3 regions of the Agrococcus versicolor genome follow, and region 2 is predicted to be linked to each of the others. Evidence: predicted binding sites of a transcription regulator. Region 2 holds the regulator's gene; each other region holds the start of a gene.
The links. The regulator HrcA, encoded in region 2, represses chaperone genes, less so after heat shock. The targets are predictions, from matches to a motif close to TTNGCACTCGNNNNNNNCGAGTGCNAA.
Positions count from the first base shown of each region.

Region 1: ABD249_RS00400 (Hsp20/alpha crystallin family protein) is a predicted target of HrcA. The motif match lies at 2,854-2,880, and genes of this name have one in related genera.
Region 3: groES (co-chaperone GroES) is a predicted target of HrcA. The motif match lies at 2,620-2,646, and genes of this name have one in related genera.

Region 1 is NZ_BAAAQT010000001.1:67,440-73,817, reverse strand. It holds gene ABD249_RS00420 (catalase) at 1-178, opposite strand, end outside; gene ABD249_RS00415 (Fur family transcriptional regulator) at 270-671, opposite strand; gene ABD249_RS00410 (IclR family transcriptional regulator) at 816-1,631, shown strand; gene ABD249_RS00405 (NAD(P)-dependent alcohol dehydrogenase) at 1,687-2,718, opposite strand; gene ABD249_RS00400 (Hsp20/alpha crystallin family protein) at 2,979-3,464, shown strand; gene ABD249_RS00395 (hypothetical protein) at 3,650-3,835, shown strand; gene ABD249_RS00390 (TetR/AcrR family transcriptional regulator) at 3,898-4,542, shown strand; gene ABD249_RS00385 (TetR/AcrR family transcriptional regulator) at 4,676-5,299, shown strand; gene ABD249_RS00380 (ZIP family metal transporter) at 5,372-6,082, shown strand; gene ABD249_RS00375 (DUF7882 family protein) at 6,087-6,378, opposite strand, start outside.
Region 2 is NZ_BAAAQT010000006.1:754,069-760,446, reverse strand. It holds gene ABD249_RS11980 (16S rRNA (uracil(1498)-N(3))-methyltransferase) at 1-646, opposite strand, end outside; gene ABD249_RS11975 (DnaJ C-terminal domain-containing protein) at 646-1,734, opposite strand; gene hrcA (heat-inducible transcriptional repressor HrcA) at 1,731-2,756, opposite strand; gene ABD249_RS11965 (DUF4870 domain-containing protein) at 2,884-3,609, shown strand; gene hemW (radical SAM family heme chaperone HemW) at 3,619-4,857, opposite strand; gene ABD249_RS11955 (DUF1990 domain-containing protein) at 4,880-5,515, opposite strand; gene lepA (translation elongation factor 4) at 5,631-6,378, opposite strand, start outside.
Region 3 is NZ_BAAAQT010000004.1:76,233-82,610, reverse strand. It holds gene ABD249_RS02735 (ABC transporter substrate-binding protein) at 1-1,104, opposite strand, end outside; gene rarD (EamA family transporter RarD) at 1,256-2,173, opposite strand; gene groES (co-chaperone GroES) at 2,248-2,544, opposite strand; gene ABD249_RS02720 (class I SAM-dependent methyltransferase) at 2,671-3,849, shown strand; gene ABD249_RS02715 (hypothetical protein) at 3,918-4,850, opposite strand; gene ABD249_RS02710 (DUF4190 domain-containing protein) at 4,968-5,300, opposite strand; gene tsaD (tRNA (adenosine(37)-N6)-threonylcarbamoyltransferase complex transferase subunit TsaD) at 5,371-6,378, opposite strand, start outside.

The sequences.
Region 1 (6,378 bases), on a different contig from region 2:
ACGCGCCGCCACCCTTGGCGTGCACGACGCGCTCGGGCACGCGCTCGCGGTTGAACTGCGCGAGCTTCTCGACGAGGTAGTGATCGGTGAGCGCGATGGCGCCGTCGGCGCCGACGGACTGGGAGTGCTGGTCGCTCGCGACCGGGGCTCCGGAGTTGGTGGTGGTCCGATGGGTCATGATGCTGCCTGCTTCCTCGTGGGGATGGGTCGGTCGGTTCGGAGGGGACGGCGATGCTCGCCCGCCGGGGTCGACGGACGGCGAGCGGCCGTCAGCGCTCGGTCGCGGCGCACGCGGCGCACAGCCCCCAGAACGTCACCTCGGCCTGCATGACCGCGAATCCCGCGGGTGCGGGCGCATGGAGGCAGGGGGCCTCGCCGGTGACGCAGTCGACGTCCTCGACGCGGCCGCAGCGCGAGCACACCGCGTGGTGGTGGTTGTCGTCGACGCGCAGCTCGTACCGGGCGGCCGAGCGCGCGGGCTGGAAGCGTCGCAGCACGCCGGCCTCGTGGAGGGCGGCGAGCACGTTGTGCACGGACTGCAGCGAGATGCTGGGCTCGGCGGAAGCCATGGCGCGGTGGATGGCGTCGGCGTCGGCGTGGGGCTGCGCCGCGAGGACGTCGAGCACCGCGAGGCGACCGCGCGTGACGCGCAGCCCGCGCGTGCGCAGCATGCCCTCGTGCGCCACGCGTCGTTCGAGCGCACCGGAACCCGCTGCGGGGGCGGTCGCGACGAGGTCCATGTCCCCACACTGTCGCATCATCGTGAACGACTCAAGTCTTCCGCGTGTCGTGCGCCGTCGCGCCATGATCGGACCATGGCAGATGACGACGTCGATCGCAGCGGTGCCGCACCGGCGGCGCGCGACGCCGGCGTGCAGACCGTCGCACGCACCCTCGCGATCCTCGAGGTCGTCGCCGGACGCGGTGGCGCGACCGCCCGCGAGGTGTCGCAGGCCCTCGGCTATCCGCTGCCCACCGTCTACCGGCTCCTGCAGGCGCTCGTGCAGGCCGACTACCTCGTGCACATGCGCGGCGAGCGCCGCTTCGAGCTCGGCTACGCGTTCGACCGGCTGGGTGCCGCGCTGCACCGGCAGGTGGGCGTGCCGGCCCCCGTGCGCGGCGAGGTGGCCCGACTCCACGAGCAGGCCTCGGCGGCGGCGTACCTCGCGGTCTACCGCGGCGCCGACGTGGTCGTCGCCCACGTCGTCGACTGCTCCGACCACCCGCGGCTCACGCCGCTGGCCTTCGGCTTCCACGAGGCGGCGCACGCGACGGCGTTCGGCAAGATCATGCTCGCGGCGATGGCGCCCGAGGCGGTCGACGAGTACCTCGAGGTGCACGGGATGCAGCGGATGACCCACGCGACGATGGGCACGCGCGAGCAGCTCGACGCGCACCTCGCGACCGTGTCGCGGCGCGGCATCGCATGGGAGCGGGAGGAGTTCGTGCCCGGCATGACGTGCGCCGCCGTCGGCGTGCGCGACGCCGCGGGCGCCGTCGTCGGCGCCGTCGCGATCAGCGCCCCCTCGGAGACGGTCGACGCGCAGCGCGAGCACTGCATCGAGCGACTGCTGCGCGACGCGGCGAGCGACGTGAGCAGGCACTACCGGCTGCGCGGCTCGGCGGCGTGATGGCCCCGGCCGCTCGCCGGCGGCGAGCGGCGAGCGGCCGGGACCGGGCCGCGGCCTACGGCACGAGGATGCCGCGCCCGATGAGCCTGCCCGCCTCGAGGTCGTGGATCGCGTCGTGCACCGCGTCCAGCGGGTACACGGCGGTGTGCAGCTGCACGCGGCCCTGGGCGGTGAGCGTCATGAGCTCGACGAGGTCGTTGTACGTGCCGACGAGGTTGCCGATGACGTTGATCTCGCGCGAGATGATCTCGATCGTCGGGATGCGCACCTCGCCGCCGTAGCCGATGACGTAGTGCGAGCCCCGGTTGCGCAGCAGCCGCGTCGCGAGCAGCTCGGCACCGCGCTCGCCGACGTAGTCGAAGAGGATGTGCGCGCCGCCGCCGGTGATGTCGAGCACCTGCTTCGCGACGGCGTCGTCGTCGTCCGTCGACAGGACGGTGTGGTGGGCGCCCAGCTGCGCCGCGAGCTCGAGCGCCTGCTCGCTGCGATCCACGACCGTGATCTCGGCGCTCGTGATCGCCGCGAGCGTCTGGATGCCGATGTGGCCGAGGCCGCCCGCGCCGACGACGACGGCGTGCGAGCCGGGGAAGAGCAGCGGCGCCGCCTTGCGGACCGCGTGGTAGGCGGTGAGCCCGGCGTCGGCGAGCGCCGCGACGTCCTTCGGGTCGACCCCTGCATCGAGCCGCACGACCGCGCGTGCGTTCGTGCGCAGCTGCTGCGCCATGCCGCCGTCGGCGTTGATCCCGGGGAAGCTCGCGTGCTCGCAGTGCGAGTCCTGGCCGACGCGGCACGCGGGGCACAGGCCGCAGCTCGTGAGCGGATGCATGATGACCGTGTCGCCCACCGCGACGTTCGACACGGCGCTGCCGACCTCGCGCACGGTGCCGGCGTTCTCGTGCCCGAGGATGTACGGCAGGCTCGGGTGCTGGATCGGATCCCACTGCCCCTCGATGATGTGCAGGTCGGTGCGGCACAGACCCGCGGCCCCGACGTCGACGATGACGTCCCAGGGGCCGGAGATCGTGGGCTCCGGCACGTCGTCGATGCTCGGATCCGTGCCGTACTCGTGCAGTCGGACAGCCTTCACTGCGTACCTCCTCGTCGAGGTCGGCCCAGGGGCCGACGCGGTGCGACGAGCATGCCCGCAGCCCCCTCGACGCGCCAGCGGCGCTCTCGCATCGTGAGAGGGCCGCTCCTCTCAGCGATCTCGCAGGCGCGACAATTGGCACTCTCATGGTGAGAGTGCCAGAATCGAGTCGCCTCTCGGGCACGGCCCGAGGGCGATCGCCACGACACCTGGCTCGCCGCACAGGGCAGCGAGCCGCTTGCTCGAAGGAGGTGGTTGTCATGGCTCTGACCTTCGACCCGTTCCGCGAGATGGATCGCATGGCCGCACGCCTGCTGACCAGCGGAGGCACCCAGCGCAGCGCGAGCTGGATGCCGATGGATCTCTACCGCGTCGACGAGCACTACGTCGTGCACGTCGACCTGCCGGGCGTCGACCCGGGATCCATCGACCTCGACGTCGACGCGACGACGCTCACCATCCAGGCCGAGCGCACGCTCGGCGCCGCCGAGGGTGCGCACTGGCTCGCCCAGGAGCGCCCGGCCGGCCGGTTCACGCGCCAGCTGAGCCTCGGCTCGGATCTCGACCTCGACGCCATCCATGCGTCGTACGAGCACGGCGTGCTCACGCTGACGATCCCGGTGGCCGAGCGCTCGAAGCCGCGCAAGATCGCCGTGGAGCACGCAGGCTCCGACCGCGCGCTGGCGCAGGGCGGCACGTCGACGCAGGAGGCGCAGGATGCCGTGGAGGTGGGCAGCGATGCGTGAGCACCGGACCCCCACGACGCTCGAGGACGACGAGCTCGAGCCGACGTTCGGCCGATGGCTGGGGCTCATCAACCACGGCCGCTGACGCGGCATCGCGACGGGGCCGGGCGGCACGTGCCGCCCGGCCCCGTCGCGTGCACCCATGCCCTCTTCCCCTGCACGGCGCGGCGTCGTACGGTCGTGCCATGACGATGCACGAGGGCGTGCGGCCGCCCGCCCCCGACGCCGCCTTCGAGGCCGAGCTCGAGCGAGCGCTCGAGGAGGCGGGCCTGCGCGCCGGCGGCTCCGGCGAGTCGTCGATCGCCTCGGTGGGCGACGACCGCGAGCCCGCGGCGGTCGACGCGGGTGACGTGGCCGCGCTCGACGACTAGGCGGATGCCCTGCCGGCGTGGCTAGGCTCACGAGTCTGCGCATCGCACGACAGGAGACCGCCATGGACGCCACCGAGGCCGAGCCCGGCGCCGCAGCCATGCGCCGGGAGCCGAGCACGGGTCAGGCGGCGGACACGGCGAATCGGCTGCTCGACGCTGCGGCCGCCATCATCGCGGAGCGCGGCATCGATCGCCTGTCGACGACCGACGTCGGCATCCGCGCCGGGACGTCCGTGGGCACGGTCTACCGGTACTTCGAGGACCGCGACGCCCTCATCCGCGCCCTCTACGAGCGCAGCGTCGCCCACGTCCGCCACGCGCTCATCGCCGCCGCGGCCACGTCGCAGGGCACGCTCGAGGCCGACGTGCGCGCGCTGCTCGCCGCCTACCTGCACGAGCACCGCACGCTGCCCGCCTACCAGGCGGTGCGCACGTGGCAGTGGCTGCGCCACGATGCCCACGGCCACCGCACGATCGCCGTCGACCTCTCGGCGCACGACCTGCTGTCGGTCCTCGGACCCCGCTACGGCCTCGCGCTCGACGACGCGCGCAGCGCTCGCATCGCGACCGCCGTGCGCCGCGCCGATGCCCTCGTGCTCGCGGCGTTCCTCGACGAGCCCGACCTCGACGACGCGTCCGCGGTCGAGCTGCTCGCCGCGACCGAGACGATGCTCGTCGCCGCGATCCTCGCCGCGCTCGCCGACTGACCCCGAGCGGACGGCCGTCAGCCACCCGGCGTCCAGTGGCCGCCCCGGGCGCGCGCATGCCGCGCGCGACGCGCGACGCTGGCTAGGCTCGCCATCCGCGGACGTCGCCGACGACGCGGGACGAGAGGTGGCGATGGCAGCGTCCGACGCGTTCGCGCCACCCGAGGCCGCGCCGCCATCCACGACCTCGCTGCGCCTGCTCGACGCCGCGGCCGCCCTCATCGACGAGCGCGGCATCGACCGCATCACGATGACCGACGTCGCCGTGCGCGCCGGCGTCTCGGTCGGCACGGCGTACCGGCACCATGCCGATCGCGACGCGCTGGTGCGTGCGCTCTTCGATCGGCACACGGCGCTCGCGCACCGGATGCTCGTCGAGGCGGCGTCCACGCCGCACGGCAGCCTCGAGTCCGACGTGCGCGCCCTGCTCGACGCGACGCTCCGCGTGCACCGCACCGTGCCCGCCTACCAGGCGGTGCGCACGTGGCAGTGGCTGCGGCCCGAGGCCCGCGGCGACCGGACCGTGGCCGTCGAGGCGCTCGCGGGCGCGCTGTCGGATGTCCTCGCACCGCGCTGGGGCGTCGCCCAGGACGAGGGCCACCGCGAGCGCATCGTCGACGCCATCCGTCGCGCCGACGCGCTCGTCCTCGCGTCGTTCCTCGACGATCCGACGATGGACGACGCCGCGATCGACGGCGTGCTCGCCGCCGTCGAGGCGATGCTCGTGCCGGTGCTGCGCGCCGACGTCGTCGCCTGACGCGCACGCGCCGCGCCAGCGGTTGCGCCGACGCGCGCGAGCGGGCACGCTGACCTGCGTCGAGGAGGAGCCGTGCTCGAGAGCCTGCTGTGGGGTGGCGTCGCCGCCGCGTCGCTGCTCGCCGGCGCCGTGCTCGCCGTGCTGCGCCGGTGGCCGCCGATGCTGCTCGGGCTCGTGCTCGCGTTCGGCGCGGGTGCGCTCATCGCGAGCATCGCGTTCGAGCTCGCCGAGGAGGGCCTGCGCGTCGGCGGAGCCGTGCCGGTGGCCATCGGCCTCGCGCTCGGCGCCGCGACGTTCTTCCTCGCCGATCGACTCGTCGAGCGCATCGGCGCACGCGACCGCGACGGCGGTGCGGGCATGCCGCTCGCGGTCGGCGCGCTGCTCGACGGCATCCCCGAGCAGGCCGTGCTCGGCATCGGCCTCGCGGCCGGCGAGGGCGTGAGCGCGGCGCTCGTCGTCGCGATCGTGCTGTCGAACCTGCCCGAGTCCATCGGCTCGTCGGCCGACATGCTGCGCGCGGGCTCCTCGAGGCGGCACGTGCTGCTGCTGTGGACGGGCGTCGCCATCGCGTGCGCGCTCGCCACGGTCGGCGGCACGCTCGTCGCGGACCTCGCGAGCCCGGCGGTGCAGGCGGGCATCGACGGATTCGCCGCCGGCGCCCTCCTCGTGATGCTCATCGACGCGATGGTGCCCGAGGCGCGCGCGAAGGCGAAGGACTGGGCCGGGCTCGCGACCGTGCTCGGGTTCGCGGTCGCGGCCGGCCTGTCGCTGCTCGGATCCTGACGGATCAGATGGCGGGGACGGGGGCGCCCTCGGCGATGCGCGCCGCCTCCTCCTGCGGGATCAGCACGAGCCCGCGCGGCGTGTTCGACAGCTCGACCATCACGCGCACCCACGTCTCGTCGAGCCGCGGGGCGCGCGAGCCGGAGAAGACGAACTCCATCGGGATGGAGGGCGAGACCCACAGAGAGATGCGGCCGGAGCCTGCCCAGAGGTCGACGATCCACGAGAGCATGAACGACTCGTGCCGTCGGAGCTTCACGATGGCTGCTGCACGCAGGTGCGCGAGCGTCCGATCC
Region 2 (6,378 bases):
CGTGCTGTCCCATCCGCACGTGCTCGCCGCCGAGCGCGTCGAGCTCGTCGGGGGCGATGCCGCCCTCGGGCCCGACGACGAGCAGCACGTCGCGGCCGTCCGGCTCGAGGGACGCGAGCGACGCGGTCGCGGTCGGCTCGAGCACGACGAGGCGCCAGCGATCGGCGAGGGCTGCGAGCGACCGCGTGTCGATGGCCTCGACGACCTCGGGCACGTGGGCGCGCAGCGACTGCTTGCCCGCCTCGCGCACGATCGTGCGCCACCGGGCGAGGGACTTCGCGGCCCGTTCGCCGCGCCACGTCACGATCGAGCGCTGCGCCTGCCACGGCACGACGACGTCGACGCCGAGCTCGGTCGCCGCCTGGATCGCCAGCTCGGCGCGATCGCCCTTCGCGAGCGCCTGCGCGAGCCCGATCCGCGGCGTCGGCACGGGGTCGTGCCGGATGGCGCGCACCTCGAGCGCGACCTCGGGCCGCACCTCGGCGAAGACGGCCTCGCAGACGGTGCCGCGTCCGTCGGCGACGAGCACGTGCTCGCCGACGCGGGCGCGGCTGACGGTCGCGGCGTGCCTGGCGTCGTCCGCGCCGAGCACCACGCGGTCCCCCACGGCGACGTCGAGCGCCTCGACGTAGTAGCAGTGCGCCATCAGAACCGCAGGAACCGATCCCGGAGCTTCGAGAAGAGGCCCTGCTGGAACTGCGCCATGCGCGGCGCCGGCGGCTTCATGCGATCGCGCAGCTGCTCGAGCAGGTCGACCGACTTGCGATCGAGGCGCGAGGGCGTCACGACCTGCACGCCGAGGCGCAGGTCGCCGCGGCCCGCGCCGCGCAGCCTGCCCACGCCGCGTCCGGCGACCGTCACGACGTCGGCGCTCTGCGTGCCGGCCTCGATGTCGATCGTCACCGGGCCGTCGATCGACTCGATCGTCGCGTGGGCACCGAGCGCGGCGTCGACCATCGAGACCTCGACGGTGCCGAGCAGGTCGTCGCCGTCGCGGCTGAAGACGTCGTGGTGCGTGACGTGCACCTCGAGGAAGAGCGTGCCGGGGTCGCCGCCGGCCTCGCCGACCTCGCCCTGGCCGGGCAGCTGGATGCGCAGGCCCGTGTCGACGCCCGCGGGGATGTCGACGGGGATCGTGCGCTCGGCGCGGACGCGGCCGTGGCCGGCGCACGTCGGGCACGGGTAGGGGATGACGGTGCCGTGGCCTTGGCACGAGCCGCACGGCTGGCTCGTGACGACGTTGCCGAGCAGCGAGCGCACCTGGCGCTGCACGTGCCCGGAGCCCTGGCAGATGTCGCACGTCTCCTCGCGCGTGCCCGGTGCCGCGCAGCGGCCCTCGCACGTCTCGCACAGCACGGCGGTCTGCACGCGCAGGTCGCGGTGCACGCCGAAGACGACGTCGTGCAGGTCGAGGTCGATGCGCAGCAGCGAGTCCTGGCCGGGCCGCCGGCGCGGCCTGGGGCCCTGCTGGCGGCCGCCGCCGCCGTTGAAGAACTGCTCGAAGATGTCGCCGAGCCCGAAGCCCGCCGTCTGCGGCCCGCGGTCGTAGTCGGCGCGCGACTGCGCATCCGACAGCACGTCGTAGGCGTGCGTCACGTCCTTGAAGCGCTCGGCCGCGTCGCTCGACGGGTTCACGTCGGGGTGCAGCTGCCGCGCGAGCTTGCGGTAGGCACGCTTGATGTCGTCCTGGCTGGCCTCGCGGGGCACGCCCAGGACCTCGTAGTGATCGCTCATCGCTCCTCGTCGTCGAGCAGCCGCGTGAGGTACCGCGCCACTGCGCGGACGGCTGCCATGTTCGATGCGTAGTCCATGCGGGTCGGTCCGAGCACGCCGACGCGACCGGCCTCGTGGCCGCCGGCGCCGTAGGCGCCCGTCACGATCGACGTCTGCTCGAGCCCGTCCGCCATCTCGCGCCCGATGCGGGTCGCGACGGCGGACGCCTCGGCATCCATCTCGCCGAAGAGGCGAAGGAGCGTGACCTGCTCCTCGATCGCCTCGAGCACGAGCGTGACGGAGCCGGAGAGGTCGTGACGGCCGCGCACGAGGTGCGAGGCGCCTGCGATGACGAGCCGGTCGCCCGCGGTGGGCGCGAGCGCCTCGCCGAGCGCGACGACGACCCTGGCGGTCGCGGTGGCGACCGCGGGGTCGGCACCCTCGACGACGGCGACGAGGGACTCCTCCGCGTCGGTCGTGGGCTTGCCGGCGACCGCGACGTCGAGCGCGCGGCCGATCGCCTGCGCCGCGTCGCCCTCGACCTGCTGCCCCGCGTCGACCATGCGCTGCTCGACGCGGCCCGAGTCGAGGATGACGACGAGGAGCAGGCGCGACGCCGCGAGCTGCACGACCTCGACGCGGCGCACGCGCGCCTTCGCGACCGACGGGTACTGCGCGAGCGCGACCTGGTTCGTGAGCTGCGACAGCAGGCGCACCGAGCGCGCCATGACGTCGTCGAGGTCGTCGGCCTCGTCGAGGAAGCGCGCGATGGCCTGGCGCTGCGCGGGGGACAGCGGCTGCATGCCCTGCAGCCGGTCGACGTAGACGCGGTAGCCCTTGTCGGTGGGGATGCGGCCGGAGGACGTGTGCGGCGCGACGATGAGCTCGGCCTCCTCGAGCATCGCCATGTCGCCGCGGATCGTCGCGGCGCTCACGCCGAACGAGTGGCGCTCGACGATGGTCTTCGAGCCGACCGGCTCGCTCGAGGCGACGTAGTCCTGCACGATCGCACGCAGCACCTGGAGTCCGCGATCCGTGACCATCGTCCCCCCTCGTCTGGCACTCGCCGTTCCTGAGTGCCAATCGTACCGCGATCGGTGGGTGCGTTCCCAGCCTCGCGCGACCATGATGGACCCAGCCGCACCCGGCACCTTGATCGAGAGGTTCGACATGACCGACCCCAACGGCCCCGCCGCGGCGCCGGACGAGCCGCAGGCTCCGCAGTTCGGTGCGCCCCCGCAGGGCGGCGCGCACCAGACGGCACCGGCCGCCGGCGAGCCCGCGCAGCCCTTCTCGAGCCCCGCGCCCGGCGCCCCCTCCTCCGGCGCACCCGGGCAGCAGGTCCCGCCGCAGCAGCCCTTCGGAGCTCCCGGCCAGCAGGCTCCCGGCCAGCCGCCCTACGGCGCACCCGGCCAGCAGCCGCCGTACGGCGCACCCGGCCAGCAGGCTCCGTACGGCGCACCCGGTCAGCAGCCCTACGGCGCGCCGCAGTACGGCGCCCCCGGTCAGCCGCAGTACGCCGCCGGCGCGCCCATGTCGCCGCAGGACGAGAAGCAGTGGGCGATGTTCGGCCACCTCGGCGGCATCGCATGGGTCATCGGCCTCGGCTGGCTCGGCCCGCTCATCGTCTACCTGATGTACAAGGACCGCAGCGCGTTCGTCCGGCAGGAGTCGAAGGAGGCGCTGAACTTCCAGATCCTCATGACGATCATCTCGGTCGGAGGATCGATCGTCGTCGGCATCCTCACCGTCATCACGTTCGGCATCGCGAGCATCCTCTACCTCGCGGTCGCGGCAGCCCCGCTGCTCGGCATCATCTTCGGCATCGTCGGCGGCGTGCGCGTCAACGCGGGCGGCTCGTACCGCTACCCGTTCAACTGGCGCATCGTCAAGTAGCGCCGACGGTCACGTCGACGACGTGAGCCGACGCACCACGACGTCGGCCAGCAGCCGCCCTGCGAGGCTCGGAGCGATCCGGCCGCGCAGGGCGGCCTCCTCGTCCAGCAGCCCGTCCGCCAGCAGCTGCGGCACCGCCGCGACGCCGTCGGCGTCGAGCACGTCCATGGGCAGGCCGGCGCGGATGCGCGTCTCGAGCAGGACGCGCTCGACGCGCCGCGTCTCGTCGTCGAGCACCTCGCGCGCGAGCGCGGGCGACTCGCCACCGGCGAGCCGCTGGGCGTACGCCGCGGGGTGCTTGACGTTCCACCAGCGCACGCCGCCGACGTGGCTGTGCGCGCCCGGTCCGACGCCCCACCAGTCCTCGCCGTGCCAGTACGAGAGGTTGTGCCGCGACACGGCGCCGCCGCGCGCCCAGTTCGACACCTCGTACCAGTCGTAGCCGGCGGCCGCGAGCGTCGCGTCGGCCGCCTCGTACATCGCCGCGTGCAGGTCGTCGTCGACGGGCGCCACCTCGCCGCGGCGGATCTGGCGCGCGAGCGCCGTGCCGTCCTCGACGATGAGCGCATAGGCGGACAGGTGGTCGACGTCGTACGACAGCGCGGCGTCGAGCGAGCGCTGCCAGTCGGCGAGCGACTCGCCGGGCGTGCCGTAGATGAGGTCGACGCTCGCGTCGAGCCCCGCATCCCTCGCCCAGGCGACGACCTGCGGCACGCGCTCGGGATCGTGCGTGCGATCGAGGGTGCGCAGCACGTGCGGCACGACCGACTGCATGCCGACGCTCACGCGCGTGAAGCCCGCGCTCGCGAGCGTGCGCAGGTCGGCGGCGTCGACCGAGTCGGGATTCGCCTCGGTCGTGACCTCGGCGTCGTCGGCGAGGTGCCACGTCTCGCGCACGGCGTCGAGCATGCGCGCGAGGTCGCCGGGCGGCAGCAGCGTGGGGGTGCCGCCGCCGACGAACACGGTCGACACGGGACGGCGCACGGCCGGGTCGTGCTCGGCGAGCGCGTCGAGCACGCGGCCGGCGAGCGCGATCTCCGCGATCGCCTGGTCGGCGTAGTCGTCCTGCCGCGCACCGCGCAGCTCGGTCGACGTGTAGGTGTTGAAGTCGCAGTAGCCGCAGCGCACGCGGCAGAACGGCACGTGCAGGTACACGCCGAAGGCGCGGTCGGCCCCGCCGCTCGCCGCGGAGGCGGGCAGGAGGCCGTCGCCGGGTGCGGCGTCGCCGTCGGGCAGCGCGCCCATCAGCGCCCGCCCTGCTCGAGCACGGTCACTCGACGTGGATGCGGCGCAGGGCGTCGAGGTAGCGGGCGTGGTAGCGGCGCTGGATGCGCAGCGTGACGGGGCCGCCGAGCCGAGCCCACCATGCGGCGGGGCGCGAGAGCACCCGCAGGTGGAAGTAGACCGACTCGTCCTCGGCGAGCTCGACGAGCATGCGCTCCTCCCCCGCCTCGGGGTGGCCGTCGAGGGTGCCGAAGATCACGGCGTGCGTCGTCGCCTCGTCCTCGACCGCGATGACGCGCACGGGGGCGTGGATCTGCAGCAGGCCGATGCGGATGCGCTGCATCGCCGAGTCGCCGGGCTGCAGGAACGGCTCGCCGTCGGCCGCGAAGACCTGCGGCGCCTCGGTCGAGGCCGCACGGGCCGGATCCTGCCCGTCGAAGCCGACGGGCCGGTACGTCGCGCGGTCGGTCGTGGGCTGCACGTCGACCTCGACGCCGCTGAGACGCTGCACGCGCCACGTGCGCAGCGCGGCGACCGCCGCGTCGTAGCGGGCACGGCCGTGGCCGATGCGCGCGCGGCGCGAGACGAGCTCGAAGCCCTTCGGCGGGAAGCGGTCGAAGTCGAAGTGCGCCGTGGCGCCGATGATGCCGTAGTTCGCGGAACGGCTTGCCAGATCCTGCACGGGCCTCTCCTGACGTGTGCTCATGGCGGCGACCCTCGGGCGGCCTCAGCGAGGATAGCGCGTCCCCTGCGCGGGCCCGTCGCGGCGACGGGCGGAGGCGGTGCGCCTCGGGCGGCTACGACTCCTTGCGCTCGCCCGTCGAGAGCGCGGCGATGAACGCCTCCTGGGGGACCTCGACGCGACCGACCATCTTCATGCGCTTCTTGCCCTCCTTCTGCTTCTCGAGGAGCTTGCGCTTGCGGGTGATGTCGCCGCCGTAGCACTTCGCCAGCACGTCCTTGCGGATCGCGCGGATCGTCTCGCGGGCGATGATGCGGGCGCCGATCGCTGCCTGGATCGGCACCTCGAACTGCTGGCGCGGGATGAGCTCGCGCAGCTTGCCCGCCATGAGCGTGCCGTACGCGTACGCCTTCTCGCGATGCACGATCGCGCTGAACGCGTCGACCTGCTCGCCCTGCAGGAGGATGTCGACCTTGACGAGGTCGGCCTCCTGCGTGCCGTCGACCTCGTAGTCGAGCGAGGCGTAGCCCTGCGTGCGCGACTTCAGCTGGTCGAAGAAGTCGAAGACGATCTCGCCGAGCGGCAGGCGGTAGCGCAGCTCGACGCGGTCCTCCGAGAGGTACTCCATGCCCTGCAGCGTGCCGCGGCGCGTCTGGCACAGCTCCATGATCGTGCCGACGTAGTCCTTGGGTGCGAGCACCGTCGCGTTGACGACCGGCTCGACGACCGAGTCGATCTTGCCCTCGGGGAACTCCGACGGGTTCGTGACGATCACGGCGTCCTTCGACTCCGTGCGCACCTCGTAGATGACGCTCGGCGCGGTGGCGATGAGGTCGAGGCCGAACTCGCGCGAGAGTCGCTCG
Region 3 (6,378 bases), on a different contig from region 2:
CTGGAGGCACTCGGCCACGTCGGTGCACTTCGTGCCACCCTCGGACACCGACTGCAGGTTGTCCTTGATGGTGTCGGCGTCCGCCGAGCCGCCCTGCGCGGCGGCGAGCGCTGCGAGGATGACCGCGTCGTACGACTCGGGTGCGTAGGAGAAGTCCTCGAGGTCCGGGTTCACCTCTGCCAGGCGGTCCTGGAAGTCGGTGTCGGCCGGGTTGCCGGGCAGCGTGCCCTGCGCACCCTCGAGGGTGCCCTCGGGGAACTCGTACGTGTTCGAGAGGTTGCCGTCGACGAAGTAGACCTGGCTCGCCGGGTAGCCCTGCGTCGAGATCAGCTCGGGGACGATGTTCTCGGTCTCGACGAACGCGAGGAGGCCGACCGCGTCGGCGCCCGAGGCGATGATCGACGCGACCTGCGACGAGAAGTTCGTGTCACCGGGGTTGTAGGCCTCGGATGCCACGACGGCGCCGCCGGCTGCCTCGATGGCGAGCGTGGCGTTCTCGGCCAGGCCGATGCCGTAGGGGTCGTTGACGTAGATGAAGCCGACGTTCGTGGCGCCGTTGTTCACCATCAGGTTGCCGAGCACGCGGCCCTGCAGCACGTCGGAGGGGGCGGTGCGCCAGTAGATGCCGTCGTCGTCGTAGTCCGAGAAGTCGGGCGACGTGTTGGCCGGCGAGATCTGCACGATGTTCGCGTCGATCAGCTGGTCGACGAACGTGAAGGACACGCCCGAGGATGCTGCGCCGATGACGACGTCCGCGCCGGCGTCGACGAGCTCACCCGCCGACTGGATCGCGATGTCGGTCGTGGTGTCGCCGGAGTCCTTGTGGTCGACCTCGACGGCGAACTCGTAGCCCGCCTCCTCGAGGTCGGCCGCTGCGAGGTCGACGCCTGCGAACTCGGGCGGGCCGAGGTACTCGAGGTTGCCGGTCTGGGGCAGGATCGTGCCGACGTAGAGCGTCGACTCGGGGCCGCCGTCGCCGCCTCCATCGCCGCCGCCGGCGTCGCCGCCGCCGCCCGACGAGCATGCGGCCATCGCGAGGACGCCGATGGCGCTCGCTGCGAGCAGCGCGTTCCGGCGCGAACGCGGTCGAAGGAATGCCTTCATGGTGCTCCTTGAGTCAAGGGTGATGCCCCCGACCGTGCCGGGGTTGAGGCAACGATAGACGCGGGAAGGTCCGAGAAACCCTCAGTTGCGTGACGTTCTTGTAACGGTCTGATCCCGGTACGGTCACGGTCGTCGAGCGGGGCGCAGCCGCTCAGGGAGCGGGCAGCGGCACGGCGAGCGCGCGGCGCCTCGACCGCTCGGCGACGACGAGGTCGACCATGAGCACCGCGAGCGCGAGCCACACGATGGCGAAGCCGACGAGCCGCTCGAGCGGCATGGGCTCGCCCATGACGAGCACGCCGAACGCGAGGCTCATCGACGGGGCGATGTACTGCGTGAAGCCGAGCGTCGCGAGCGAGACGCGTCGCGCCGCCGCGGAGAACAGCATGAGGGGCAGCGCCGTGACGACGCCGAAGCCGAGGACCGCCCACTGCTGCCCGGGCGAGACCTCGAGGATGGTCGGACCGACGATGACGATCGACCCGACGAGCATCGCCATCGAGATGGGCAGCGTCGCCGCGGTCTCGATCGTGAAGCCCGTGATGGCGTCGACCTTGGCGCCGACCTGCTTCTTCAGCAGCCCGTACGTGCCGAACGACACCGCGAGCACGAGCGCGATCCACGGGAACGTGCCGTAGCCCACGACGAGCACGACGACCGCGACCGAGCTGATGCCGACCGCGACCCACTGCGCGGGGCGCAGGCGCTCGCGGAGCACCACGACGGCGAGCACGACCGACAGGATCGGGTTGAGGAAGTAGCCGAGGCTCGTCTCGACGATGTGCTGGCTGAGCACCGCGTACGCGAAGACCGTCCAGTTCGCGAGGATCGCGACGCCGGAGAGGCAGAGGAACAGCATGCTGCGCCGATCGCGCAGCACCGCGCGGATGCGGGACCAGCCGCGCACGACCGTGACGATGATCGCCGCGACGACGAGCGAGGCGAGGATGCGCCAGCCGATGAGCTCGATGGCGCCGATGCCCTCCATGAGGACGACGTACATCGGCATGACGCCCCACACGAGGTAGGCGCCGACGGCGAGCAGCAGCCCGCGGGACGACTCGCGCATCATGCCTCCTGGAACGACGCCGACGGCGGCGCCCATCCCGGGCGCCGCCTTCGGCGGTGGTGGATCGGTGCGCGTCAGCGCACGACCACGGCGAGCACGTCGCGCGCGGACAGCACGAGGAACTCGTCGCCGCCGAACTTCACCTCGGTGCCGCCGTACTTCGAGTAGAGCACGCGGTCGCCCTCGGCGACGTCGACGGGCACGCGGTTGCCGTTGTCGTCGATGCGACCCGGTCCGACCGCCACGACCTCGCCCTCCTGGGGCTTCTCCTTGGCGGTGTCGGGGATGACGAGCCCGCTGGCAGTCGTCGTCTCCGCCTCGACCTGGCGGATGACGATGCGGTCCTCGAGCGGCTTGATGGAGACCGACACGGTTGCCTCTTTCCTGAGTCGACAGTCTGCTGGCAATCGACGTCGTCGAGTGCCAGGTCGACTGTACGCGAGGCGCTGGCACTCGGTCAACATGAGTGCCAGCGTCGCTGCTGCTTGGATGGGGACATGGACGCCGTCGGCTTGCGCATGCTGCTCTCGCGCGAGGGCCTCGCCCTCCTCGACGAGGCGTCGGCGAGCCTCGACGACCTCGGTGGCGCCGTGCAGGCGGTGGCGACGCTGCGTCGCCGCGGGCACGACCCGGCGCTCGTCGCCGCCGTGCTGACGCAGGCCCGGCTGCGCCGGCGCGCGCACGCCAAGTTCGGCGACTTCGCCGCGGCGATGCTCTTCACGGAGGCGGGTCTCGAGCAGGCGACGCGGCTGCGCGTCGCCGCCGTGCACGCCGGCCGGATGCGCGACGCGGGCATGCGCGCCGTCGCCGACCTCGGCTGCGGCATCGGCGGCGACGCGATGGCGCTCGCGGGTGCCGGCTGCGTCGTGCGAGCCGTCGACGCCGACGAGGTCACCGCCGCGGTCGCGGGCTTCAACCTCGCCCCGCTGCCCGAGGCATCCGTCTCCCACGCCCGCGCCGAGGACGTGGACCTCGCGGGCGTCGACGCCGTCTGGGCAGACCCGGCACGGCGCGACGCCACGGGCCGCAGGCTGCCGGTCGAGGCATGGTCGCCGCCGCTGCCGTGGCTGCTCTCGCTCGCCCACGAGCGCCCCATGGGCATCAAGGTCGCCCCGGCGATCGACCGCGACCTGATCCCGGCCGGCAGCGAGGCGCAGTGGGTCACCGTCGACGGCGAGACGGTCGAGGCCGTCGTGTGGACGGGCGGGCTCGCCCGCGTCGGCGTGTCGACCTCGGCGCTCGTGCTCGACGCGGCCGGCGCGCACGAGGTGGCGGGGACGCCCGACGCCGACGACGTGCCGGTGCGGGAGCTCGGCGCCTGGCTGCACGAGCCCGCGGGATCCGTCATCCGCGCGCGCCTCATCGGCTCGATCGCGGAGCGCATCGCAGCGGGGGCCGTGAGCGAGCGCATCGCGTACCTCACGACCGACGCCGACGCGACGAGCCCGTTCACGCAGCGGTTCCGCGTGCTCGCGACGCTCCCCCTCGACGAGCGCACGATCCAGCGCGAGCTGCGCGAGCGGGGCATCGGCACGCTCGAGATCAAGAAGCGCGGCGCCGACGTCGACCCCGATCGCCTGCGCAGGCGCCTGCGCCTGCAGGGCGACCGCTCGGCGACGCTCGTCGCGACGCGCCTGGGCGGCCGCCACCGGGCGATCCTCGCCGAGCGCGCCTGAGGCGCCTCCCCGTCACGCAGAACGCCCCGCCGAGCAGGCGGGGCGTTCGTGCGATCGGCGGGGATGGCTCAGAACGAGCCGCCCGCTGCGAAGTACTGACCCCACACGACGACGTAGATGATGATGACGATGAGCGTGATGAGGGTGCCGAGCACGCCCGCGAGCATCGCGATGAGGCCCCACGGCTTGTTCTGGGGCGCGCGGCGCATGCTCATGAGGCCCGTGACGATCGCGCCGACGGCGGGCAGGAGGCCGAGGCCGGACCACGACAGCACGAAGCCGAGCGCACCGAGCACGATCGCCGTGATCGTGAGGCCCGTGAGCTTGCCGCGCGGTGCCTTCTCGGGCTGTCCGAACTGCTGCTGGCCGTAGGCGGCGTAGCCGGTCTGCTGCTGGCCGTACTGCGGCTGCTGGTAGCCGGGCTGGCCGTAGGCGGCCTGCTGGCCGTACGACCCGTCCTGCTGCTGCTGGCCGTAGGCGGGCGCCGACGACTGCTGGCCGTAGGCCGGGGTCTGCTGCCCGTACGACGGAGCGGGCGTCGACTGGCCGTACGACTGCTGCTGCTGGCCGTACGACGGGGTCTCGGACTGCTGGCCGTACGACGGGGTCTCGGACTGCTGGCCGTACGACGGGGTCTCGGGCTGCTGGCCGTACGACGGGGTCGATGCGGGCTGCTGGCCGTAGGAGGGCGTCTCGGGCTGCTGCTGTCCGTACGACGGCGTCTGCTCGGCCTGCTGGCCGTATGCGGGCGTCTCGGACTGCTGGCCGTACGACGGCGTCGCCTGCTGGCCGTAGGACGGGGTCGCGGGCTGCTCGGGCTGCTGCGCGGCGGCCTGGCCCCACGAGCCGGCCGACGAGTCGCTCGAGGCGCTCCACGACTGGCCCTGCTCGGGCTGCTGCGACTGCTGGCCGAAGCTCGGGTCGGTCGCGGGCTGCTGCTCGGGGGTCTCCGACGGCGCGAAGCGTCGCTCGTCGCCCTGCTGCGGGAACTGGTCGCTCATGGTCCCTCCTGGGATCCTCGCCTGCCTGGCAGGCTGTGGTCACGGTCGTCACGAAGAGCGGTGCGACGCGACGTGCTCACGCTACCGCACGCGTCCCGGCCGAGACCGTGGGTCGCGTCATCGAACGGTGGGCAGCTGCTCCACGAGCTCGCCGATGCCGACCGCGAAGAGCGCGACCCCCACGACGAGCAGCACGAGCGAGAGCGCGCCGAGCACGATCGCCGCGAGCGCGAGCGGGCGGCCGCCCGCGTCCGTGCGTCGGATGCGGACGAGCGCGATCGCGCCGAGCACGATGCCGGCGATCGACCCGATCCCCGGCAGCAGCACGAGGCCTGCGGCGCTCGCGCAGATGGCGAGCATCGCGAGCAGGTCGGTCGCGGGCGCGCGGTACGCGGCGGCGTCGGGCGCCTCGTGCGCGGCGGCGAGGGGCGGCGGCGGTGCGATGCTCACGCTGCAGAGCATGCCATCCGAGCCTGTGCGGCGGCTCTGTCGCGCGCACACGGCGCTGCCGATGGGCGCGTCAGCCGACCTGGACGATCCCGGCGTCGAGCGTCGACTCCACGCCGAAGCCCGGCGCGCTCGGTGCGACGCCGCGCGAGACGAGGCGCGCGCCGAGCCCGGCGATCATCGCGCCGTTGTCGGTGCACAGCGCCAGCGGAGGCACGCGCAGCGCGACGCCCGCCGCCTCGCACCGCTCCGCGGCGACCTCGCGCAGCCTCGCGTTCGCGACGACGCCGCCGCCGAGCAGCAGGCGCGGCACGCCCGTGTGCGCGCACGCGTCGAGCGCCTTGGTCACGAGCACGTCGACGACGGCCTCGCGGAAGGATGCCGCGACGTCCGCGACGCGCAGCTCGCCCGCGTCGCCCGTGCGCTCGACGTGGCGGGCGACGGCGGTCTTGAGGCCCGAGAACGAGAAGTCGAAGCGGTGCCGCTCGCGATCCTTCGGCGCGGTGAGGCCGCGCGGGAAGGCGATGGCGCGCGGATCGCCGTCGACGGCGGCCGCGTCGATCGACGGCCCGCCCGGGTAGCCGAGGCCGAGCAGCCGCGCGACCTTGTCGAACGCCTCCCCCGCCGCGTCGTCGATCGTCTCGCCGAGCGTCACGACGTCGGCGTCGACGTCACGGACGTGCAGGAGGGACGTGTGGCCGCCGGAGACGAGCAGCGCGATCGTCTCCTCGTCGATCGGCCCGCCTGCGAGCGCATCCGCCGCCACGTGGCCCACGAGGTGGTTGACGCCGTGCACGGGCAGGCCCGTCGCGACGCCGAGCGCCTTCGCGGCGCCGACGCCGACCATGAGCGCGCCCGCGAGGCCGGGGCCGGCCGTCACGGCGATGGCGTCGAGATCGCCGAGCGTCACGCCCGCCTCGGCGAGCGCGCGCTCGATGGTCGGCTCCATGGCCTCGAGGTGCGCGCGGGCCGCGATCTCGGGCACGACGCCGCCGAAGCGCGCGTGGAGGTCCATCGACGACGCGACGACGTTGGCGAGCAGCTCGTCGCCGCGCACGATCCCGACGCCGGTCTCGTCGCA